Regions from separate parts of the Micromonospora jinlongensis genome, predicted to be linked through region 1. Evidence: riboswitches for the same ligand, from Rfam matches in the RefSeq annotation. Region 1 holds a riboswitch; the other holds the start of a gene.
The links. A riboswitch is a leader RNA that binds a small molecule or an ion and turns the genes downstream of it on or off. The one in region 1 is predicted to bind S-adenosylmethionine.
Positions count from the first base shown of each region.

Region 2: another riboswitch for S-adenosylmethionine. It lies ahead of HNR22_RS28865 (transporter substrate-binding domain-containing protein); the one in region 1 lies ahead of thrC (threonine synthase).

Region 1 covers NZ_JACCHK010000001.1:3,857,042-3,860,444, reverse strand. Annotated here, with positions in the region: gene HNR22_RS17075 (DoxX family protein) at 1-427, shown strand, start outside; gene HNR22_RS17070 (ArsR/SmtB family transcription factor) at 499-804, opposite strand; gene HNR22_RS17065 (DMT family transporter) at 896-1,864, shown strand; SAM riboswitch class I at 1,932-2,067, shown strand; gene thrC (threonine synthase) at 2,078-3,364, shown strand.
Region 2 covers NZ_JACCHK010000001.1:6,404,854-6,408,256, forward strand. Annotated here, with positions in the region: gene HNR22_RS28860 (amino acid ABC transporter permease) at 1-666, opposite strand, end outside; gene HNR22_RS28865 (transporter substrate-binding domain-containing protein) at 706-1,605, opposite strand; SAM riboswitch class IV at 1,881-1,992, opposite strand; gene HNR22_RS28870 (APC family permease) at 2,081-3,403, opposite strand, start outside.

The DNA of each region.
Region 1 (3,403 bases):
CCTGTTCCGCATCGTGATCGGCCTGCTGTTCACGTTGCACGGCCTGACCTCGGTCTTCGGGTTGTTCGGCGGCAACCCGATGACCGGCAAGGCGGTACCGCTCGGCACCTGGCCGGGCTGGTGGGCCGCCCTGATCCAGTTGGTCTGCGGCGCGCTGGTGCTGGCCGGGCTCTTCACCCGACCCGCCGCTCTTCTGGCATCCGGCTCGATGGCGTACGCCTACTTCGTGGTGCACCAGCCGGATCACCTGCTGCCCATGCAGAACGGGGGCGAGCTGTCCGCTCTCTTCTGCTGGTCGTTCCTGCTGATAGCGGCCCTCGGCCCGGGTGCCTGGGCGCTCGACACGCTGCTCGCCCGGCGTCGCGCCGACTCCCCGTCGGCACCAGCGCCCGGCTCGGTGGCCGAACCCAGCTCGGTGGCCGTCTGACCGCACTCGTACCGCGCGTCGCCGGGGCCTCGACGAGGCGGCTCCGGCGGCGCGCTCGGCGACGGCGGGGGTCAGGCCGGCGGGCGAGGGCTGAGGACCGCGTCCAGGAGGCCGGGGTAGAGCTCGTTCAGCTCGTCACGCCGGAGTCGGACCAGGCGGCTGGTGCCGGCGGCGCGGGTGCGGGTGAGGCCGGCCTCGCGCAGCACCCTGAGGTGGTGGCTGCGGGTCGCCTTGGAGACGCCGAAGTCGAAGCTGCCGCAGGCCGCCTCGCCACCCTCGGCGAGCGCCCGGACGATCTGCAACCGCACGTCGTCGGCGAGTGCGGCCAGCACGGCGGTGACCGGTACGGCGGTCAGTTCGGGTTCGTGCGGCTCCATGTGAGCAGTGTAACCCTTGTTCGACAATTGTCGAACAAGCTCCTACTGTCAGTTCCGTTGGTTCGACGATACTCGAACATTGGAGCTGACGATGCGATCCCGCGCCGCCGCATACCCGCTGCTCGCCGTCCTCGCCTGGGGAGTGATGTTCCCGGTCCTGGCCACCGCGCTGACCCGGGTCGACCCGCTCAACCTGACCACCGCCCGCTACCTTCTCGCCGCCGTCATCCTGGTCGCCGTCCTCCTGCTGCGTGAGGGTGCCGGCGCACTGCGGTTGGGTGGTCGGGCGGCCGAGGTGGTGGTGCTCGGAGTGGTCGGCTTCGCCGGCTTCAACCTGCTCACCAGCCTGGCCCTCGAACACGCCGCCCCGCAGCAGGTCGCGCTCTTCGTGGCCACCACCCCGGTGATCACCCAACTGGTCCGTTGGGCCCGTGACGGCGTACGCCCGAAGCCGCTCCTGCTGGGTCTCTCCCTGGTGGCGCTCCTCGGTGTCGGCCTGGTGATCACCCGCGGGAGCCTGACCGGGCTCGGCCAGTTCGGTCTCGGTGGGCTGATGATGATCGGCGCGGTGCTCGGCTGGGGCATCTACACCCACGGTGCCAGCCGCTTCGGCGAGTGGTCGCCACTGCGCTTCACCACGCTGACCGCACTCGCCGGCACGGCCGCCATGCTGGCCGCGAGCATCGGCGCCGACGCCGTCGGCTGGCAGCACGCGCCGGCCGCCGCCGACCTCGTGGCGGTCACCCCGCAACTGGCGTACGCGGTGGTCCTGGGCGCCGTGATCGCGGTCCTGGCCTGGAACACCGGCGTGCAGCGACTCGGTGCCGCCAACGCCGCGTTGTTCATGAACCTGGTCCCGGTGACCACGTTCGCGGTGCAGATCGCCCGCGGCTACCGCCCGGAGCCCGTCGAACTGGTCGGGGCCGCCATCACGATCGCCGCCCTGGTCGCCGCGAACCTGGCCACCCGGCCCCGGACCCGCTCCGCGGCGCTGCCCCGGACCACAGCGGTCACGGACCCGGTCGCGGTGATCGACCCCGCGGCGGTGAGCGTCCGCTGACCCACTACCTGGGATCCGCCCTGGAGGCCGCGCCCGGGTTTGCCTAGACTCGACGGCACAACTGCATACCTCATCCAGAGGGGCTGAGGGATACGGCCCGACGACGCCCCGGCAACCACCCCGCGCGCTCACCGCTGAGCGACCCGCGGGGCAGGTGCCAATTCCGTCCCCGCCGCACCGTGCGATGCGGGGAAAGATGAGAGGACTCTCGACATGACGTCGACGCTCGCCGCCTCCGGCATCGACACCTCCGCCAGCCCCGCCCGCGCCCTGGTCTGTCGCGCCTGTTCGGCGCGCTACCCGCTCGCCGCCCAGCACGCCTGCTACGAGTGTTTCGGCCCGCTCGAGGTCGACTACGACACCGCCTCCCTGGCGACGGTCACCCGGGAGCAGATCGAGGCCGGGCCGAAGAACATCTGGCGGTACGCCGCACTGCTCCCCGCCGGTCAGGACCCAGCCAGCCGGGTCACCCTCGACCCAGGACTGACCCCGCTGGTGGCGGCCCCGCACCTCGCCGCCGAGCTGGGCATCACCGCGCAGCTCTGGGTCAAGGACGACAGCGCCAACCCCACCCACTCGTTCAAGGACCGGGTCGTCTCGGTGGCGCTCACCGCCGCGAAGGCGCTCGGCTTCACCCGGTTCGCCTGCGCGTCGACCGGCAACCTGGCCAACTCGGTGGCCGCGCACGCCGCCCGCGCCGGGGTGCCCTCGGTGGTCTTCATCCCCAGTGACCTGGAGCAGGGCAAGGTCATCACCACTGCCGTCTACGGGGGCGAGCTGGTCGCCATCGACGGCTCGTACGACGACGTCAACCGGCTCTGTGGCGAGCTGGTGGAGACCGACGAGTTCGAGGACACCGCGTTCGTCAACGTGAACGTCCGCCCGTACTACGCGGAGGGCTCCAAGACGCTCGGCTACGAGGTGGCCGAGCAGCTCGGTTGGCGGATCCCGGCGCAGGTGGTGATCCCGATGGCCAGCGGTGAGCTGCTCACCAAGATTGACAAGGCGTTCTCCGAGCTGGTGGAGATCGGTCTGGTCGAGGCGCCGGCCGGCGGCTGGAAGGTCTTCGGCGCGCAGTCCGCCGGTTGCAACCCGATCGCCACCGCCCTGCACGCCGACACCGACACGATCACCCCGGTCAAGCCCACCGGCATCGCCAAGTCGCTCAACATCGGCGACCCCGCCGCCGGCCTCTACGCGCTGGAGGCGGTCCGCCGCACCGGCGGCTGGATGGAGTACGCCGACGACGACGAGATCCGCGCTGGCATCCGCGATCTGGCCCGCACCACCGGCGTCTTCGCGGAGACCGCCGGTGGGGTGACAGTGGCGGTGCTGCGCAAGCTGGTCGAGTCCGGCCGACTCGACCCGACGGCGGAGACCGTGGTGTTCAACACCGGCGAGGGTCTGAAGACAATCGACGCGGTGGCCGGTCAGGTCGGGCCGACCCACCACATCAAGCCCTCGCTGCGCGCCGCCCGCGACGCCGGCCTCCTGGGCTGACCCGCCGCCCGGGCGCGTCGCTCGGTCGGTCTTCGCCGG
Region 2 (3,403 bases), 2.5 Mb from region 1:
GACGTGCGTCAGCGGAACGGTCAGCGCCAGGTAGAAGAGCCCTGCCAGCAGCAGCGCGGACTCGTTGCCGGTGGTGGCCGCGTAGTCCTGCCCGATCCGGAACAGCTCCCGCTGGCTGGCCACCAGGCCGAGGAAGTAGACCAGGCTGGAGTCCTTGATCAGCGCGATGAGCTGGTTGACCCAGGCCGGCAGCACCCGCCGGATGCCCTGCGGGATGATCACCAGCCGCATCGAGTCGGACCAGGAGAAGCCGAGGGCGCGGGCACCCTCCAGCTGGGCGGCCTCCACCGACTGGATGCCGGAGCGGAAGATCTCCCCGATGTACGCGGCGGCGATGAGTGACAGCGCCAGGATCCCCAGCGGGTAGGGGTCCGGTCCCCAGACCTGCATGCCCAGCGGGGCCAGCCCGACGCCGATCAGCAGGATCGTCGCCGCGGCCGGCAGCCCACGAAACACGTCGGTGTAGACCCGCGCCGGCCAGCGCAGCCACCGGCTGCGGGAGATCCCGGCGACGGCCAGCAGCAGGCCCAGCACCGAGCCGAGCAGGGCGGCGGAGACCGCCAGGATCAGCGTGTTGGGCAGCCCGACGGTCAGCATCTCGGGCAGCGCCTCGCCCATCGCGTCCCAGTCGAAGAAGGTTTCCCACAGGGTGCTCAACGGATCCATCGGTCGCCTCTCCTACCGCCCTGCTCGCTCGTCACCGGTTCAGGACGCGGCCGACGCGGACGCCGACGGCGCGACGGACGCGGACGGCGCGACGGACGCGGACGGTGCCGTCACCGTGCCGCTGCCCGGCGTGAAGTCCGCCGGGATCGGCCGGCCCGGGTAGTACTGCGCCTGCAACCGGCTCCAGGTGCCGTCCGCGATGACCTCGTCGAGGCCCTTGTTCAGCGCCTCGCGCAGCTTGTCGCTGCCCTTGGCGACGGCGTACGCGGTCGGTGCCGGGCTGAGCTGCTTGGCCGCCACGGTGATCTTGCCGTTGCTGTCGGCGGCCGACTTCTCGCCGATCTCGGCGGGGGCGATCCACGCGTCGGCGGTGCCGGCCTTGAGCTGGTTGATCGCGCCGTTGTAGTCCGGCACCCGCACCGGGTCGAGCTGCTTGCCGGTGGCGTAGTCGTCCTGGACGGTGCCCTGCACCACCACGACCCGCTTGCCGGCGAGCTGGTCGAAGCCGGTGATCGGGGAGCCGGCCGGGACGTCCAGGCCGAAGTAACCGAAGTCGTAGCCGTTGCCGAAGTCGACGGTCTTCTTCCGCGCCTCGGTGATGGTGATCGAGGAGCTGCCGACGTCGAACTTGCGGTTGTTGACCTGGGAGAGCAACGCGGAGAAGTCGGTGCCGACGAACTCCACAGTGAGGCCGAGCTTGCCGGCCACCGCGGTCAACAGGTCGTTGTCGAAGCCGGTGAACTTTCCGTCCTTGAGGAAGACGTTCGGCGGGGCGTCGGTCAGGGTGCCGGCCCGCAGCACGCCCGGCTGGGCCAGGCCGTACGGGTTGGCGGTGGCGTCGGACGAGCTGTCGCCGCCGCAGGCGGTGAGGGCGGTGGCGGCCAGGATGGTGGCCGCGCCGAGGGCGGCGGCACGGGTCAGGGCAGGAAGAAGTCGCACGGGTGTCTCCGAGAGGGTCGTGTCTCGGCACGCACGGGTGTGCGTCGCCGACGGTGCGCCCGATGGGCGTACCGGTGAGGGAGAGGGTTCGGGAGAAGTGCTGCGCTAGTGCGTGGTGCCGCGACAGGCGGCGCTGCACATTCGCATCATGTCCACGTGCCGTCGCCGGGTCAGTGCCGGCGAGGGCCAACCGGCGCGGAGTTCCGCGACGTCGGTCGGTGGGGCGGTGCTGAGGATGCGCATGGTTCTCCCGGGTCTGTGCTGACCTGGGTGCCAGGCCACGCTTGCACCGACGTCGTGCCGGTGCCTGGTCTTCACCCGGGGCACCCCACCGCGGAGGAGGGTTGCCGGCCAGCGAGCCGGGGCTTCGCGCTGGCGCTCATGACCTGGGCCGAGGCTAGCAGCAGGCACCGGTGGGTCGTCCAGTCGTTATGACCACGCTCACCGTGCGCGACGAGGTGCCCCGCCCCGCAGGTCAGCCGGCGTGTACGTGCGGCCGGCGGCGCGGGTCGGGCTCCTGGCGGCGCAGGATCTCCCGGGTGACCGAGGCGATCGCACCCTGCCCGAACGCCAGGTAGCGCAGGATGTTGCGGCCCGGGCTGCCCTCGCTCCACTCGAAGTAGATGTGTGGGCGTCGCCGGCTCCGGTCGCGGATCTCCAGCAGCAGGGCGGCGAGCGCGGTGGGCACCGAGGAGCTGGCCAGTCTGAGCACCGGGAAGCGGTGGTCCGCCATGCTGCCGCGGACCAGCAACTCGGTTTCGAAGTCCGAGGGGTCGGTGACGTGCACTTCGACGAAGATGACGTCGCTGTCGTCGGGGAAGTCGTTGTCCGCCATGGTCTGTGCCAGCTTGGCGCGGTACTCCGCCACGTCCCCGTGGTCGGGTTCGTGCGCGATGAGGCGGATCCGCCGCCCGGCGCGCTCGTCGATCATCCTGGTCGCGACCGGGTCCAGCTCGACCTGGTTGACCCGTAGCTCGTAGGCCCGGGACAACCGGGAGAGCACCGAGACCACGATGATCGCGCTGATGAAGCAGACCGCGATCTTGACGCCGTCGGGGCGTTCCACCACGTTCGCCGCTGTGGTGTAGATGAAGATCACCGCGATGGTTCCGAACGCGATGGTGCGGCCGCGCTGCCGTCGCCGTCGCGCCGCGAGGGTCACCGCCGTCGCCGCCGACGTGATCAACACCAGGACCCCGGTGGCGTACGCGCCGCCCTGCGCGTCCACGCTGGCCTCGAAGAGGACCGTGATCAGGAACGCCACCGCGGTGAAGACCAGCACCAGCGGCCGGACCGCCCGCGCCCAGGTCGGTGCCATGCCGTAGCGCGGCAGATACCGGGGTACGAGGTTGAGCAGACCGGCCATCGCCGAGGCCCCCGCGAACCAGAGGATCCCGATGGTGGACAGGTCGTAGACGGTGCCGAACACCTCCCCGAGCTGCTCGTGCGCCAGGTAGGCCAGCGCCCGGCCGTTCGCCGGGCCGCCCGGCTGGAAGGCCTCCGGCGGGATCAGGACGGTGGTCGTCACGCTGCTGGTGATCAAAAAGACGCTCATGATCACCGCGGCGGTGGTGAGCAGCCGGCGCGCGCCGCGGATCCGGCCCAGCGGGCGCGCCTCGGAGTCCTGCGGGTCGCCTCGTACGCTCGGCATGACTGCCACCCCGGTCTCGAAACCGGACAGCCCCAACGCCAGTTTCGGGAAGACCAGCAACGACAGCCCGACCACCATCCAGGGATCGCCGTGCCCGGTGCTCAGCGTGGTGGTCCAGTCCTCGACGGCGCTCGGGTGCGTCACCAC